3 regions of the Pseudoalteromonas sp. SR43-2 genome follow, and region 2 is predicted to be linked to each of the others. Evidence: predicted binding sites of a transcription regulator. Region 2 holds the regulator's gene; each other region holds the start of a gene.
What was found. The regulator LexA, encoded in region 2, represses DNA repair genes until DNA is damaged. The targets are predictions, from matches to a motif close to TACTGTATNNNNATACAGTA.
Positions count from the first base shown of each region.

Region 1 (5,827 bases), on a different contig from region 2:
ATATTGCGGGTCGGTTAATAAATTAATAAGGTGGATAGGCGAGCCGTGCTTTTCTTCTAATTGCGGCTTTAGCTCTTTAGTTGTGATAATTGAAAATGGGGGATATACCGTTGTTGGATTTGAGTAGTTAAGTTGTTGGTTATTATTTTTTTTATAAATAACACACGGAAAACATACATTTTTTCCTTCATTTAAATATTTATTTATACGCTGCTGAGGAACAATTAAGCGGGTATGTTTTACATCAGTTATAGTTCTGATGAGTTGCTCGGTTAGGTTGTCGCAAATTCCGCCTTGTGGTGCGCTTTCACTTTTAGCTATATGAAAAGGGGGCGTGTAACTTTGCAGCCAAATAATTTCTTCTAGAGGCTGTACTTTTTGCTCAACGGCGTGCGCGTTAAATACAATTAATAAGCAAAATGCATAGTATCCGTTTTTCAGCATTGATAAGTGTTCGTTGAATTAAGAAAACTTAATAAAAGTATAGTGTTGGTTGTAGTAGGGTCAAATATTTTAGTTAAAAGCAACCTCATTCAAGGCTGCTTTTAACTCATACATACTTAATAAGGCATCGGATGGTTTCTAAATATGGTGTTAACCTCACTAAGAATTTCGTCGTTTAGCGTTATGCTAAATGCGTCTATATCTTCCTTTAATTGAGCTATAGATGTTGCCCCAATAATTGAAGAAGTTACGCCATCTACTTGGTTACACCATGCTAAGGCTAGTTGTGCTGGAGTAATATTGTTTGCATGAGCCAGCTCAACATACTGCTTAGTTGCTTGCTCTGCATTGGGTGTATCTCTAAAAATACCGTTACGCTGCATGAAGGTCCAACGAGAGCCTTCAGGGCGAGCTCCATTTAGATATTTACCCGTTAATAAACCGGCTGCTAAAGGCGACCACGGTAAGTAGGCAATATCTTCGTGTACACATTGTTCTATTAAATACGGCCAGTCTTTAGCGTGCGCTAAGCTAAACTCATTTTGAATAGATACCATTCGCGGTAAGTTATGCTCTTTGGCCAAACTTAAAAACTGGCTTATACCCCATGGCGTATCGTCAGATAAACCGCAGTGCTTAATTTTACCTGCTTTAACACATTCATTAAGGCCTTCTAGAATATCAAGCATACTAGCTTGCTGCTCTTGTGTATTTACGTCGGTAAATTTAAGAGTGCCGGGCCATTGTCTGCCAAAGTGAGGGGTAGAGCGGTTTGGCCAATGTAGTTGATATAAATCAATGTAGTCTGTTTGAAGTCGCTTAAGTGAATCATCCACGGCTTCTATTACTGTTTGGCGAGTAATATTGCCGCCATCACGTACCCACGATAATCCATTGCCTGCAATTTTTGTAGCTAGTACCACATCGCTGCGCTTTTGCTGATTACGCGATAGCCAATTGCCAATAATTTCCTCGGTTTTACCATAGGTCTCTGGCGAAGGAGGTACAGCATACATTTCGGCTGTATCAATAAAGTTTACGCCTTGCGCTAGCGCGTAGGCTATTTGTTCATCAGCGTCGCTTTGAGTATTTTGTTTACCCCATGTCATACTCCCTAGGCACACTCGAGATACGTTTACGCCACTGCTACCTAGTGGGTTGTATTGCATAAAAATTCCTTAACTAAATTAGTTTTGAGCATGGCTGATTAAAGCCGATAAAAGAGGCTCGGAGATTGGGGCTTTTTGCCCTGTAGTAAAATCAAACATTACAACTTTAGATGCACCCGTAGTCGTTATTGCTTTTTGTGCATGGCTGTAAACGGTGTAGTTCATGGTAAAGCGATCTGTTTTAAGATCTGTAATTGTAACGCCTACAGTGAGTGTGTCGGGAAACGTTACTGGGCGTTTATAGCGAACGTTATTTTCGCTTATTACTGGGCCCACACCGTTTGGGCTTATTGTGTCGAACAGATTTATTTTATTTAAAAAGTCGATTCGGGCTATTTCAAAGTAACGTAAATACACTACATTATTTACGTGTTGTAGCGCATCCATATCAGCCCATGCTACGGTGATATCGGTATGAATAGGGTGCTGATCTTTAAACGTTTGCATTATTTATTGGCCCTTGATTTTTAAAGTACTTAGATTATCAACATGGTGTTACGAGCTCAAGGTAATTAATGGCATGTTTTTTTTATAAGATGATTGTACCTGTTTAATTTTAGGTCTACAGTTAAATTACACAGACACATAAAAACACACACAAAGGTAATAATATGCAGAATATAATTAATTGGTCCTTAGCTTGTTTGGTTTTTATAGCCTCTTTTACCTGTTACGCGATGGGGAATGAATCTGGCGCTATCATTTTAATGTTGGCAGGATTTTTATTTGAGGTTATGTATTGGCTACGTGGTTATAAGAGAGCGGAGGACAATAAACACTTTTTTTAATCGTTAACTAGGGCCTGTTGACCTTTCAGGATTAAAATTTGTTCAATCTAGGGGCTATTTAATCGCGGCGCGAGGTTTGTGACCTAGTGGGCTAAGTAAAAACCGAGCAAAGCTTCCGCGTCCTGCTCACGCCCCTTACCTACATCCATGTAGGCAACAAAGAGTACATTGGCCCTAGGCAGAACCCTTCGGGCAGCGTATGTTTGGCATTTGTGCTACGTTATCGCCTATTTATGGGGAATAACCACACTACATAGGCTCTGCCTTGCCTAAATACCAAACATACTTCTGCAAATTTAACCTCGAAAGATAAACAGGCCCTAGGCTTGCTTATCGCATGTGATTCTATAATAATGACTGTATAAATAACCAGTTATTATTGTGGTGATGAAAAAGTTTATTCACATAGACATGGATTGCTTTTATGCAGCAGTAGAAATGCGAGATAATCCAAAACTTGCATCTGTACCGCTTGCTATTGGAGGCAATAGCCGACGAGGCGTGCTCTCAACCGCTAACTATATAGCTAGAGAGTATGGCGTGCGATCGGCTATGTCGAACTATCATGCTAAACAATTATGCCCCGATTTAGTTATTGTCCCAGGGCGCATGGCTGTATACAAAGAAGCTTCAAACCAAATACGTGAAGTATTTAGCCGCTACACAGACTTAATTGAACCCCTTTCTTTAGACGAAGCCTATCTAGATGTAACAGACAGCACCGCATGTAAAGGCAGTGCCACACTTATTGCACAGCAAATAAGAGCCGATATTTACAATGCTACAGGGCTCACTGCATCAGCAGGTATTGCACCGATTAAATTTATTGCCAAAATAGCCAGTGACGAAAACAAACCGAATGGTCAATTTGTCGTTTTGCCTGATGAGGTTGATGACTTCTTAGCGCAATTACCGCTGGGGAAAATTCCAGGAGTGGGCAAAGTAACGCTCGAAAAGCTAAATTTAAAAGGCTTATATACTGGCAAGGATGTACGTGAAAAAGGCGTTAATTGGATGCAGCAACATGTGGGTAATTTTGGTGTGTCGCTTTATCAAAAATGTGCAGGTGAGTATGTTGGTAAAGTATCCACAGATCGTATAAGAAAATCGCTGAGTGTTGAACATACCTACGAGTACAACAAAACAAGTTTGCAAGAGTGCTTAGATGAGCTGCCAAGATTGTTAGAGGAATTAGTTTTAAGGCTAAATAAACAGCAGTTACAAAACCGTATTAATAAATTGAGTGTTAAGGTGAAGTTTGCAAATTTTGTAGTGACCTCAGCCGATCAGGTATATCACGAGCTCAACACAGAAATATTTGTTCAACTACTTACTAAGGCCTACCAGCGTGGGCTACAGCAGCCTGTAAGATTACTTGGCATAGGCGTTGGCATTAAAAACGAACCAGAGCAAAACTTCCAACTTAGTATTCTCGATTAAGCTGTAAAGCCTGTAACTTCAAGTTGCCATTTATTGACAGGTTATGTGATTAGCTCATCGCTCCTTGCTGGTCTTCAATATTTAAATCGACGATAATAGGGGCTTATGTTTTCTAACAGGACCTTATTTATGGCATACCCTCAAGCGGTTAGTGCAAGCCTTGAATGCACATCTCATGATGCGCTTATTATTATTAGTAATGACTTTTCTCAGTTACCAAATAACTCATTACGTGATGCTATTTTAGCTCAAGCAAACGTAGATTCTCGCATCGGTAAGCAAGTTACTTTATTAGTAATTGAAAACAAGCGCGTTGTACTTGCGCCAACCGGTCCGTTAAATAGAGATTACGACGACGTGCGTCGTTATTTTGATGCTGCTAAATTAGCAATTAACGAAGCAAAAGCGTCGGGCAGTGTTAACCCTGCATTATTTTTAACAAATTTAAATGGCGATAGCCGTTATCAGCATGCTTTAGAAGTTGCTTATTTAGGTGCTTGCCAAGCCTTATGGCAGCCATTAGAAGCGCGTGAATATCACGGTGAAAGCATTGAACCAATTACACAGATTGGTTTAGTTGGCGCAAGCGAGCAAACTATTAAAGCTGTTAATGCAATTGCAGCTGGCCAATATGCAGCGCGTGACCTGTGTGGCACTGAACCTGAGCGTATGGCTCCCCCACGTTTTGCTGATTACTGCGTTGAATTGTTTAAAGGCTCAAACATTGCAGTTGACGTAATTGATGATATTGCAGCTATTGATAAAAACTACCCAATGCTAAGTACTGTTGCTCGCGCATCGTATGCAGTTGAGCGCCATCACCCACGTGTTGTTAAGCTTGAATATGTACCAGAGGGAGAAATTACTCGCACACTTATGTTTGTAGGTAAGGGCCTTGTATACGATACAGGCGGTGCAGATTTAAAAGTAGGCGGCCATATGGCAGGCATGAGTCGTGATAAAGGCGGCGCAGCTTCTGTTGCGGGCTTTATGAAAGCCGTTGCTGATTATCAGCCTAAAGGCGTTAAAGTGGTATCGTACTTAGCTGTTGTTCGTAACTCTATTGGCTCAGATTGTTTTGTGCCAGATGAAATTATTACTAGCCGTGAAGGTGTTCGTGTACGTATTGGTAATACCGATGCAGAAGGGCGTTTAGCAATGGGCGACCTGCTTAGCGAAATGAAAGATTTAGCTAAAGGTGAGATTAACCCAACGCTGTTTACTGTTGCTACATTAACGGGTCATGCGGCACGTGCAATGGGTCCTTACGGTGCGTATGTTGAAAATGGTCCAGCTCGTAGTGCTGGTGTCTCACGTCAAATAGCTGACCTTGGAGATTTGTGGGCCGATGGCGCTGAAGTATCGCGTTCACGCCGTGAAGACTACGACTTTATTAAACCACGTACGCTAGCTGACGATGTTTTATCTAGCAATAACGCAGCATCTGCCGTTACTGCTCGTGGACATCAGTTCCCTATGGCGTTTATGGCTATTGTTGGTGGGCTTGATAAGCACGGTAATGACTCTGCACAGCCTCTACCTTATGTTCATATGGATATAGCAGGTAGCGGTGTTGAAGGCGGTGATTGGCAGCATGGTAAGCCAACAGCTGCATCAGTAACGAGCTTGTTTGCACGTTATTGTTTGTAAGCTAAAAACTTACATGTAATAAAAAAGCCCTGTTAATTCAGGGCTTTTGCATTTTATGAGAACGCTATCGATTAATCTAATTTAAAACGATTAACTACGCTCGAAAGACCTTCGCTACTTTGTTTGAGATTATCACTGGCATCGGTAAGCTGCTTAGTATTATTTAATGATTGCTCAGTTGATTGAGATAGCTCATTTATACGCAAATTAACCTCGTCGGCAGCTTGCGTTTGTTGCTCTGTGGCACGTGCTATTTGGCTGTTCATTTCGGTAATAATTGAAACAAGTCGTTCTATTTCATTAAGTGAAGTATTGGCTGATGACGCCTGCTCTACA
Region 1 is NZ_JACJED010000001.1:212,644-218,470, forward strand. It holds gene H5120_RS01060 (ABC transporter substrate-binding protein) at 1-444, opposite strand, end outside; gene H5120_RS01065 (aldo/keto reductase) at 561-1,613, opposite strand; gene H5120_RS01070 (thioesterase family protein) at 1,632-2,060, opposite strand; gene dinB (DNA polymerase IV) at 2,789-3,841, shown strand; gene H5120_RS01080 (leucyl aminopeptidase family protein) at 3,971-5,491, shown strand; gene H5120_RS01085 (methyl-accepting chemotaxis protein) at 5,563-5,827, opposite strand, start outside.
Region 1: a site for LexA is predicted at 2,757-2,776, ahead of dinB (DNA polymerase IV). Genes of this name have one in related genera too.

Region 2 (5,827 bases):
TGGTGGTAACAATGCCTCTTCGCAAAGTAATTACCAGCAAAGCGATCCTCAAACCGACCAAGAGTTTTCTGACTTTATTAATTCAATGTTTGGCGGGGCTGGTGGATTCGATCGTTCCGGGCAAAGCAGAAGTAACGCCGCTCGCGCGCAAAAAGGACAAGATGTGGAAATAGAGTTCCTAATTTTTCTTGAAGAGACTTTAGTTGATACCGTGAAGCCTGTTGAGTTTATGTTACCGCAGCGAGACAGCAGTGGCCGTGTTACTGAAATTAAAAAATCACTTAAAGTGAAAATTCCTGCAGGCTCAGTAAATGGCGAGCGAATTCGACTAAAAGGGCAAGGCGGATTAGGGTCAGCGAATGGGCAAGATGGCGACTTGTATTTACAAATTAGTTTAGTGCCTCACCCATTATTTGATGTTGAGGGTCATAACCTAAATATAGTTGTCCCTCTTGCACCATGGGAAGCGGCTCTTGGTACAAAGCTAAATTTACCTACGTTGACAGGTAATATCCAATTAACTATTCCTTCTAATAGTCAGTCTGGTCAACGCTTACGTATTAAAGGTAAGGGGTTAATGAGTAAAAAAGCTAAAGGTGACTTATTTGCCGTGCTTAAAATTGTTAATCCAACATCTGTTGATGATACCAGTAAAAAACTTTGGGAAGAATTAGCCGAAAAAGCTCACTTTGATCCCCGTAATAACTGGAGCAAGCCATAATGCAAATTATCGTGACACAAAAAGACGATTTACTTACTAGCAAAGAGCTATGTTTGAGCAGTGGTATTAGCGAAGCAATTTTATATGAGCTAGTTGAGCATAATATTGCGGTTCCAATTGAGGGGGATCATGTTACGCAGTGGCAATTTACGGTATCTGCAGTGACCTTAGTTAAAAAAGCGGCCCGTATCCAACATGACTTTTCGTTAGATTGGTCGGCAATAGCTTTAGTTTTACAATTGCTGGGTGAGCGTGATGAGTTGATTTTCGAAAACGAAATGTTAAAGCGACATTTGAGTCGATTTAAGCACTTGGAATAAAATAAGCCCTAGGCTTATTTACTCTTTGATAAGTGGGCGCTAGCTCTCAAAAACCAATATGACTACTTTGATTTATTCTTATTTTTAATTCGGATAAATCGTTTTAGTCGTATATTTTGTATAAGTAGTAATATTCCACTTAAACAAAAAAGTACACTGGTTGCTGAAAAGCTAATAAGCAGTGGATTATTAAAATTCTCTCGCTCATCGTAATCCATAATATGTAACATCCAAAAAAAGTCGAATATTCGCCATAGCGTGCTGCGAACGGTGACAACTTTGCCGTTATTTTCTGACAAGTACAGTGTTGTGTTAAATGTGTCGTCAAATTGGACCTGCCATACATTGGTTTTATATCCGACTTCCCGCGTACCTTGCTTTAGTAGTACAGCGCTTGTTACTTGAGCGTCAATAAGTAAGTGTGCTTTAGCATTTGCGGTAATTTGTATTTTAGTTGGCGGCTCAAATGGTCGGCCTGTTATGCCATTGAAGCTTTGCTGCTCGTTATTACTAAAGACAGTAATAAGTGGTGTAGTTAAGAAGTTCTCAAAAATTATTTGTGTTGGATTAACCACCTGAGAGGCAATATCGTCAAGGGAGGCAACATAATCAGCCTGCGTAAATGGGTTATTAAGAGTACGTGTTGCAAGATGCTCCCCATGAACTTTATCAAGAGGGATTGCACTCATAATTAAACCACCTAGTAACCATGCTAAAATTTGTAATGCTAATAAATAACCTAACCATTTATGTAACTTGCGAGCATGTTTAAATATTTTTTTATTCATGTTTTAGTCTTATTATTTTTAGAGGCTAGTTTATTACATTAATGGGATAAGTTACTGCGACATTTTGTCGCAGTTTAAACTATAGCTTACTGTAATCATTTAAAAATAAAAAAGATTACACTTAAATTCCTAACATGACTTATCTGTTTAATTGAGCTAGATGTTTGATATCCAGCTAGCTTTAAATGCTAAAAAATACTTAAAAGCTGCGAAATATCCATATAAAGTGGTTAATAGAGCATAGTTGATTTGGTATAACGGTAAAACTGCGTTAAAGTTTGCAATGAAATTATTAGAGGATAAATACGAAACGATGTCGGAAATTCAATTTTTAAATGTAGATCTTGAGCTTGAATCAAAGCAAGATATTAGTTTGCTAGTGGCGGACTTGAAAAAAGTCGCGACGATTTTACATTATGACAAAGACGAATACCGTCAACTAGCGCGTATTGAAGCTACAGGTGAGGTGAGCACACCTGATAAAGCCATAAACCATATATGTGAGCTTATTGAATCGTGTTCGCGTAACGCGCTAAAGCAATGGTTAAGCTGTTCACGTAGAACGTTTGATATTGGTTTTGAATCAGGGACTTCTCCTAAGTGCTTTAATCAAGCCTTAGATGCAGATACATTATTGCGTATATCTGCGATTGGTGCGGGTATGGAAATTACTATTTACCCAATCGAAAAGTAACTATCTTCGCTCTACGACTGCTGCGGTCATTTTTGATACGCAGCACAGCTCATTGCGGCTATTTGTAATTTTTATTTCCCACACTGAACTACGTTTACCTATATGAAATGCTCTTGCCGTTGCTGTTAAAGTGCCGTTGCGAGATGCTTTTAAATGACTTGCGCTAATCTCCTGCCCCACGCAGTAAAATTTTGTAAAATCGACAACAAAGTTAGCGGCATAGCTGGCAACTGTTTCGGCAAGTACAACGTTAGCACCGCCGTGAACCATGCCCATTGGGTTATGATGCTCAGGAATTGCCGGCATTGTGGCAACCAAATAATCATCGCCAATTTCTGTGACTTCTATCCCCATAGTTTTCATTAATGTTCCTTGGCCATTAACGCCTTGCTCTAACTGCTTGCACAGCTCTAAGGTGATGGGCTGGTACCAAATACTCATAATGTCTCCTTTGCATTTTTAATCATTTATAAACTTAGCTTTAGTTATATCCCTAAAATGTACACAAGTGAAATTACTTTAGCTATTTTAAGGCTTAATTTAAATTTGCGATTTTTATTTAACTGTATATACTCACAGTTAAATGTACTGTATGGAAAACCAGTTGTATGCGACCATTAACGAACCGCCAAGCTCAAATACTCGAACTAATTAAAGTTTTTATTAAAGACACTGGTATGCCTCCTACACGTGCTGAAATAGCGCAAACATTAGGTTTTAAAAGTGCCAATGCTGCTGAAGAACATTTAAAAGCACTTGCTAAAAAAGGCGCAATTAAAATGAAACCAGGTGCAAGCCGTGGTATTCAATTAATTGAAGAAGAAGAGCCAGAACAATTAGGTTTACCGCTTATAGGGCGTGTTGCTGCTGGTTCACCTATTTTGGCGCAAGAGCACGTTGAAAGTCACTGTAAAATCGATCCATTAATGTTTAAACCGGCTGCAGATTTTTTACTACGCGTTAACGGTATGAGCATGAAAGATATTGGTATTATGGATGGTGATTTACTTGCTGTACATCGTACTCAAACCGCTGAAAATGGACAAGTTGTTGTTGCTCGCCTAGACGAAGACGTAACTGTAAAACGTCTTGAGAAAGCGGGTCGTAAAGTATTACTTCATGCTGAAAACGACGATTTTGACTCTATTGAAGTAGATCTTGAGAATGAGTCTTTTAATATTGAAGGCTTAGCCGTTGGCGTTATAAGAAACGCTGATTGGATGTGACTTTAAAAATAGCTTTTAAATAAGCAGTTTTATAAATGCGTACTAATTAGTACGCATTTTTGTTTTAAAATTTGTACTAAAAAATAGGGCGTAAACAGCCCACTGACTATTTAAGCTGTAAACTTTTTTGCACTTATATTTTCCCCCTCCGAATGCGTTAAACCCCTTTGTTTTGCTCATATTTTGAACTTCCTGTTGCCCAGTTGATTACCGATTTTTTATTAATTATTCAATATCACCTGATTGTTTTTTATACTAAAACTTGCTTGTTGTTCGTTTTTTAGCTAATTGTTAATGTGCTGAGCTAATAATAACTCACAGCTTTTTAGTTTTGAGAACACACAATATACACAAACTCGTTGTTGGCGCAGCAAAACCAATCAATATTAAATAAGATTGGCTAAAAAAATAAAAATAACGAATTGGCGTTTAAGCCGTATGCCTCTTCGCTTTGCATTCGCAATAGCATCAAAGGAGCCGTCACATGGGTAAACTGACCTCTACCTTGTGGCTTATATTATGTGTTTTTTCGCACCCAGTTTTGGCTAACAGCCAATACAATATGCGCAAAGGCGTAACCGATATAAGCAATAATGTATATCAGCTGCACATGACCATATTTATAATATGTTGTGTGATTGGGGTGATAGTGTTCGCAATTATGTTTTGGGCACTTATTCATCACCGTAAATCTAAAGGGGCTGTACCTGCCCAATTTCACGAAAGCACTAAAGTAGAAATACTTTGGACTGCAATTCCGTTTGTTATTTTAATTGCTATGGCAGTACCAGCCACTAAAACCTTAATTGCAATGGAAGATGCCAGCAAAGCTGATCTCACTATTAAAATTACGGGTTCGCAATGGAAATGGCATTATGAATATATGGGCGAAGATGTAGAGTTCTACTCTATTTTATCTACCCCGCAAGATGAAATAGCGAATCTTGCAGATAAAAACCCTAACTACTTACTTGAGGTTGATAAGCCTCTTGTACTGCCAATAAATCAAAAAGTACGATTTTTAATGACTTCTGATGATGTTATTCACTCTTGGTGGGTACCTGATTTTGCAGTTAAAAAAGATGCGAACCCCGGCTTTATAAATGAAACATGGACGAACATAAACGAAGAAGGTACTTACCGAGGCCAATGTGCTGAGTTGTGTGGTAAAGACCATGGCTTTATGCCCGTTGTGGTGGTCGCTAAATCTGAAGCTGATTTTAAAACATGGCTTGCAGATGCAAAGCAGGCTAAACAAAAAGCAGCATTAGCAGATGCCGCATTACTTGATAAAACCCTCCCAAAAGAAGAGTTAATGACTTTAGGCGAACAAGTATATATGGCTAATTGTGCTGCATGTCATCAACCTACAGGCATGGGGTTACCGGGTGTATTTCCTGCACTTAAAGGCAGCCCGATAGTGCTTGGCGATATAAAAGATCACATTGATGTAGTTATCCATGGACGACCCGGTACGGCAATGCAAGCATTTGCCAAACAGTTATCTATAAAGCAATTAGCTGCGGTTATTACTTATAAACGTAATGCGTGGGGTAATGATACGGGTGATGTTATTCAACCGAGTCAAATACAGGCAGCTCTTGATGCCAAAGTGGAGGCGAACTAATGAGTAGCATAGTAGAACAATCTAACGCCAATGAAGCTCATCATGCTCATCACCCAGCTAAAGGTTTTAAACGCTGGCTTTACACAACTAATCATAAAGATATAGGTAGTTTATATTTAATTTTTTCGCTGACCATGTTCTTAATTGGTGGTGGAATGGCCATGGTGATCAGGGCTGAATTATTTCAACCAGGTTTACAGTTGGTCGACCCTCACTTTTTTAATCAAATGACCACAGTGCATGGTTTAATTATGGTGTTTGGTGCGGTTATGCCCGCCTTTACAGGCCTTGCTAACTGGATGATACCACTCATGATTGGCGCGCCAGATATGGCATTGCCAAGAATGAATAACTGGAGCTTTTGGATTTTACCGTTTGCGTTTTTAATCCTATTGGCATCGTTATTTATGCCTGGTGGGGGCCCTGCATTTGGCTGGACTTTTTATGCACC
Region 2 is NZ_JACJED010000020.1:11,584-17,410, forward strand. It holds gene H5120_RS15660 (DnaJ C-terminal domain-containing protein) at 1-721, shown strand, start outside; gene H5120_RS15665 (chaperone modulator CbpM) at 721-1,041, shown strand; gene H5120_RS15670 (hypothetical protein) at 1,104-1,829, opposite strand; gene H5120_RS15675 (hypothetical protein) at 2,143-2,523, shown strand; gene H5120_RS15680 (PaaI family thioesterase) at 2,524-2,964, opposite strand; gene lexA (transcriptional repressor LexA) at 3,132-3,749, shown strand; gene coxB (cytochrome c oxidase subunit II) at 4,234-5,376, shown strand; gene ctaD (cytochrome c oxidase subunit I) at 5,376-5,827, shown strand, end outside.

Region 3 (5,827 bases), on a different contig from region 2:
TGAATAAGAGACGTTAAGTTAGTTTGCATTTTTTTGACTGGAAAACCACGTAAACCGTCATTAGCACCTAGCTCAATAAGTACATGAGTGGGTTCGTATTGCTCAAGCAATGCATCTAAACGGCGTAGGGCTCCACCAGATGTTTCGCCACTAATACTGGCGTTGATAAGTTCAATGTCGGCTTGTTCGTCATCGTATTTATCTTGTAACAATTTTACCCAGCCTTCTTCTTGTTGAAGTCCGTAGGCTGCGCTTAAACTGTCACCGAGTATTAAAATCGTGTTGTCGGCTGCTGCGCTCAGCGGTTTGATAACTAAAAATAAAATGAATACTAAACGAAGGATTGAATGAGTCATATGTCAGCGCTTTCTCAATTAAATATAATTCAGGTTAATGGTTTGTCTAAAGTAGTCTCTACCTTTGAAGGTGAGCTGCCCATCCTCAGCGACATCAGCTTTAATGTCAAGCATGGTGAGTCTGTTGCTATAGTTGGCACATCGGGCTCAGGTAAATCTACGTTACTCAGTTTATTAGCAGGGCTGGATACCGCAAGCAGCGGTGAAATATTTTTAGATGGTGAACCATTACACAATTTAGATGAAGAAGAGCGTGCTGCACTGCGCGCGGCTAAAATTGGATTTGTGTTTCAATCGTTTATGTTAGTACAAAGCTTAACGGCACTAGAAAACGTTATGCTACCAGCAGAGCTCGCTGGTGAAAGTGATGCAAAAGAGCAAGCAATTGCTTTGCTTGAAAAAGTAGGCTTGAGCCATCGAATCGATCATTACCCGTCGCAACTCTCTGGCGGTGAACAGCAGCGTGTTGCTATTGCGCGAGCATTTATTGGTACACCTAAAATACTATTTGCTGATGAGCCTTCGGCTAATTTAGACAGCAAAAACGGTAAAATGATTGAATCGTTATTATTTGATTTAAACACGCAACACGGCACCACGCTTATTTTGGTGACTCACGATGAAGGGCTTGCACAAAAATGTGAGCACATTATTCAAATAGAAGCGGGTTTACTGGTAAAAAGCCAAGTAGAGGACGTTGCTAATGTGGGTTAAGTTAGCGCTTAAGTTATTTTCGCGAGAATTTCGCCGTGGTGAGCTCACGGTTATAAGCGCAGCTATCGCTCTTGCTGTGTTAACCGTGCTTACACTGTCGATGGTTACTGAGCGAATAGGGCAAAGTATTGCGCAAAAAAGCAGTGCTTTTATTGCAGCAGACCGTGTACTTGCAAGCGACCATGTTCTGGACACCGCTTTTATTACTCAAGCACAGAGCCAAAATTTAAAAACGGCGCAAATGGTGTACTTCGACACTATGTTGTTTGCCGATGATGAAATGCAGTTTAGCTCAGTAAAAGCGGCATCTAATGCGTACCCGCTAAAAGGGCAGTTAAAAGTTAAAGATACACTAACCGGTGAAACTAAAGTTGCTAATAGCGGGCCAACGCCGGGTGATGTGTGGCTAAGTGAATCGGTATTTTACAGTTTAAATATTGATATAGGCGCGCAAGTAGAGCTTGGCGCGGCATTATTTAATGTTTCAAAAGTTATTGTAGAAGAGCCAGACGCGCCATTTAATGTATTTTCGAGTAGCCGTCGTGTGCTTATTAATATTGACGATGTGGCAAAAACTGAAGTTGTGCAGCCGGGTAGTCGTGTTTATTACCGCCAACTTTATGCAGGTAGTGAGGCTGACATAAATAGTTTTTATGAGTGGCTTAAACCACAAATGAAAGAAAACCAACAATGGTATGGCGTTAAAGACCGCCAATCACCCATTTCAAACAGCTTAAACCGCGCAGAGAGCTTTTTATTACTTGCTGGTTTACTAGGCATTATTTTGGCTGCAGTGGCTATAGCTGTTTCAGCAAAACGTTATTGTGAACGCCAATACGATCCAGTAGCGATGATGAAAACGCTAGGCGGTAGCCGTTCAATAATCCGCAAAATATACATGCTCCATTTATTGCTTGTATGTGCAATGGCGGTAAGTATTGGGCTGTTAATTGGTTATGGTTTGCAAGAAATAGCAACAAGTTACTTATCAAAAAGTATGGGCACAGAGCTGCCTTTAGGTGGCTTTAAACCTTGGCTGGTGGCTATAAGCACTGGCGTAATTTGTGCTGTTATGTTTTCTATTAAACCATTGTTTGATTTATTTGATATTCCACCGCTTAGAGTACTGCGCCGTAACTTAGGCGACAAGTTGGCGGTAAGTCGTGTGCATTTAGGTATGAGTGCGCTAACTGTGTTTTTATTAATGTGGTTATTTAGTAACAACATAAAAATAACGCTAATTTTGTTTATATCAACACTTGCGCTAATTGGTGTGCTGTTTTTAGTATCTAAATTAATATTTGGTGGTGGTCGAAGACTAGGATTAAAGCCAGGTAATAGTTGGTCGCTTGCAATTGCGTCTATTCAAAAGCGTGCAAATGTGAACGCGGTACAGTTAATTAGTTTTTCGTTAGCGATTAAATTACTGCTGTTTTTAGTGGTGCTTAAAAACGACATGATATCTGATTGGCAGTCGCAACTTCCAAGCGACGCGCCTAATGCGTTTTTGGTTAATATTACGCAAAATGAGCTTGAGCCAATTAATGAATATTTAGCTCAAAAAGATATTCAGGTATCAGAGTTTTATCCAACTATTCGTGGGCGCGTAAATGCGGTAAACGGCGAGTTGGTAGCGCGTTCTGTATCGCTGCAAGACAACGAGAAAAAAGACGAAGAAGCACGTGCAGGTATTGGTCGTGAGCTAAATCTTACATGGCTTAAAGATGTGCCTGATCAAAATGAAGTAACACAAGGCACGTGGTTTGGTGAAAATGCGATGGCTGAGGCTTCAGTAGAGGAGTCGATGCTTGAGCGTTTAGATGTTGAGATAGGCGATACGCTTACATTTTTAATTGGTTCGCAGTCGTTCGACGCTAAAATCACCAGTGTGCGCAAAGTAAATTGGGCCACGCTTAAACCTAACTTTTTTATTATTTTAAGCCCTGATGTACTTGCAGATTTTCCGGCGACGTATATTTCGTCGGTACGTATAAACCCAGATCAAAAGCGTGACTTTAGCCAGTTATTGCGTACTTACCCTACTATTACAGCCATTGATATTGATAACTTTGTTAAGCAAATACAAACAACTATTTCGCAAGTATCGCTCGCCATTGGCTTTGTACTTGCCATTGTTGTGCTGTGTGGCGCGCTTGTACTTATATCGCAAGTGCAAGCTAGTTTAGGTGAGCGCATGCAAGAAATTGTAATACTGCGAACGCTTGGCGCTAAAAGCCGATTAATTAAAAACGCGACCTTGTACGAGTTTTTATTACTCGGCGGTTTAGCTGGCTTAGTTGCCGCATTTTTTAGTGATATAGCGCTTTTAATTGTGCAGCAACAAATGTTTGATTTAGCAGGTAAGTTACACCCGCATATATGGATTATAGGTCCGGTAGCTGGCGGCGTATTTGTGGCAGGTTTAGGCTATTTAATGATTGCCCGAACACTTAAACAAAACACCCAAGGATTAGTGCGTGCCCTAGGGTAAGCTTAAACTAACATGCTCTGTAAATGCCCACCTAGTACGTGGGCATTTTTGTTTTTCTTTGTACTGGTAATTTATACAGTGCTCTGGCATTATTAGCGTAATTTAAAAATAATAACAATGGAGCGCTGTTTGGCCATCATTTTAGGGATCGATCCTGGTTCACGTTTGACCGGATATGGTGTTGTTGCCCATCAAGGTTCTAAATTTACATACTTAGGCAGTGGCTGTATAAAGTTAGCCGATCATCCTTTTCCGGTTAGGCTTAAAATGATCTACCAAGGCATTACACAGCTTATTGAGCAGTTTTCGCCAGAAACCTTTGCCATTGAAAAAGTATTTATGGCGCACAACCCCGATTCAGCTTTAAAACTAGGCCAAGCTAGAGGCGCTGCGATTGTTGGCGCTGCAATGGCCGACTTACCCGTATTTGAATACTCAGCTAGGCAAATTAAGCAAGCAGTAGTAGGCAACGGTGGCGCAGATAAAACACAAGTGCAACACATGGTAAAAAATATTTTAAAATTACCCGGTACGCCACAGTCCGATGCAGCTGATGCACTCGCTATTGCGATTTGCCACGCCCACTCAGAACAAAATTTAATTAAACTAGCGGGCAGCGCAAGCAAAACCGTTAGAGGACGTTTAAGGAAATAATTATGATAGGCCGCTTAAATGGTATTTTAGTCGAAAAACAGCCACCAGAAATATTACTCGAAGTAAGTGGTGTAGGTTACGAAGTACAAATGCCGATGACCTGTTTTTACGATTTACCAAAAATTGGTGAAAATGCGATTGTTTACACTCACTTTGTAGTGCGTGAAGATGCTCAGCTATTATTTGGTTTTAATAATAAAGTTGAACGTGCCTTGTTTAGAGAGCTATTAAAAGCAAATGGCGTAGGGCCAAAACTTGGCTTAGCTATTTTATCGGGCATGTCGGCAAAACAATTTGTAAGTTGTGTAAATAACGAAGACTCAACATCGCTTGTTAAATTACCCGGTGTAGGTAAAAAAACAGCCGAGCGTTTAGTACTCGAAATGAAAGACAGACTAAAAGATTGGGGCAATGATTTATTTACGCCATTTAGCGACAGCGCAGTAATAGAGCCATTGAGCGATGCGACAATTGCTAATAATGCAGCGGATGATGCCGTATCGGCACTGCTTGCATTAGGTTATAAATTGCCACAAGCTCAAAAAGCAGTAAAATCGATAAGTAAACCCGATATGTCTACTGAGGTTCTTATTAGAGAATCTTTAAAATCTATGTTGTGAGTAACCCATGATTGAAGCGGATCGCTTAATTGATGCGACTGAAAAAACAAATGAAGACTCTATAGATCGTGCAATAAGACCAAAACTTTTAGCCGACTACAGAGGCCAGCCTCATGTTAAGCAGCAAATGGAAATTTTTATTGAAGCTGCGCGAACCCGTGGTGAAGCGCTCGATCATTTATTAATATTTGGCCCACCTGGGCTTGGTAAAACCACGCTTGCAAATATTGTAGCCAATGAGTTACACGTAAGTATTAAAACAACATCAGGCCCTGTACTTGAAAAAGCAGGCGATTTAGCTGCTCTACTTACTAATTTAGAAGAGGGCGACGTGCTGTTTATTGATGAAATACACAGGCTAAGCCCGCAAGTTGAAGAAATACTGTATCCCGCAATGGAAGACTACCAGCTTGATATAATGATTGGTGAAGGCCCAGCTGCGCGTTCTATTAAATTAGACTTACCTGCATTTACACTCATTGGTGCAACCACACGAGCAGGCTCGCTTACATCGCCACTGCGTGACCGTTTTGGAATTGTGCAGCGATTAGAGTTTTATTCTGTAGAAGATTTATCGCACATAGTAGGGCGTTCAGCACATTATCTTGGTTTAGAAATGTGTGACGATGGCGCTACCGAAATCGCCCAGCGCTCGCGCGGCACACCACGTATTGCAAACCGCTTATTGCGCCGTGTACGCGATTACACTCAAGTAAAATCTGACGGCACAGTAAACGCCGATGTAGCTAAGCAAGCCCTTGATATGATTGACGTAGATAAAAGTGGTTTTGATTATATGGACCGCAAATATTTACTCGCCATAATCGAAAAATTTATGGGCGGCCCAGTAGGGCTCGACAATGTAGCGGCTGCTATTGGTGAAGAGCGCGAAACAATAGAAGATGTAATAGAGCCATTTTTAATCCAGCAAGGATTTATTCAGCGTACACCACGTGGGCGCATAGTGTCTGACAGTGCATACCATCACTTTG
Region 3 is NZ_JACJED010000027.1:45,888-51,714, forward strand. It holds gene H5120_RS18560 (arylesterase) at 1-356, opposite strand, end outside; gene H5120_RS18565 (ABC transporter ATP-binding protein) at 357-1,070, shown strand; gene H5120_RS18570 (ABC transporter permease) at 1,060-3,561, shown strand; gene ruvC (crossover junction endodeoxyribonuclease RuvC) at 3,691-4,215, shown strand; gene ruvA (Holliday junction branch migration protein RuvA) at 4,218-4,835, shown strand; gene ruvB (Holliday junction branch migration DNA helicase RuvB) at 4,843-5,827, shown strand, end outside.
Region 3: a site for LexA is predicted at 3,623-3,642, ahead of ruvC (crossover junction endodeoxyribonuclease RuvC). Genes of this name have one in related genera too.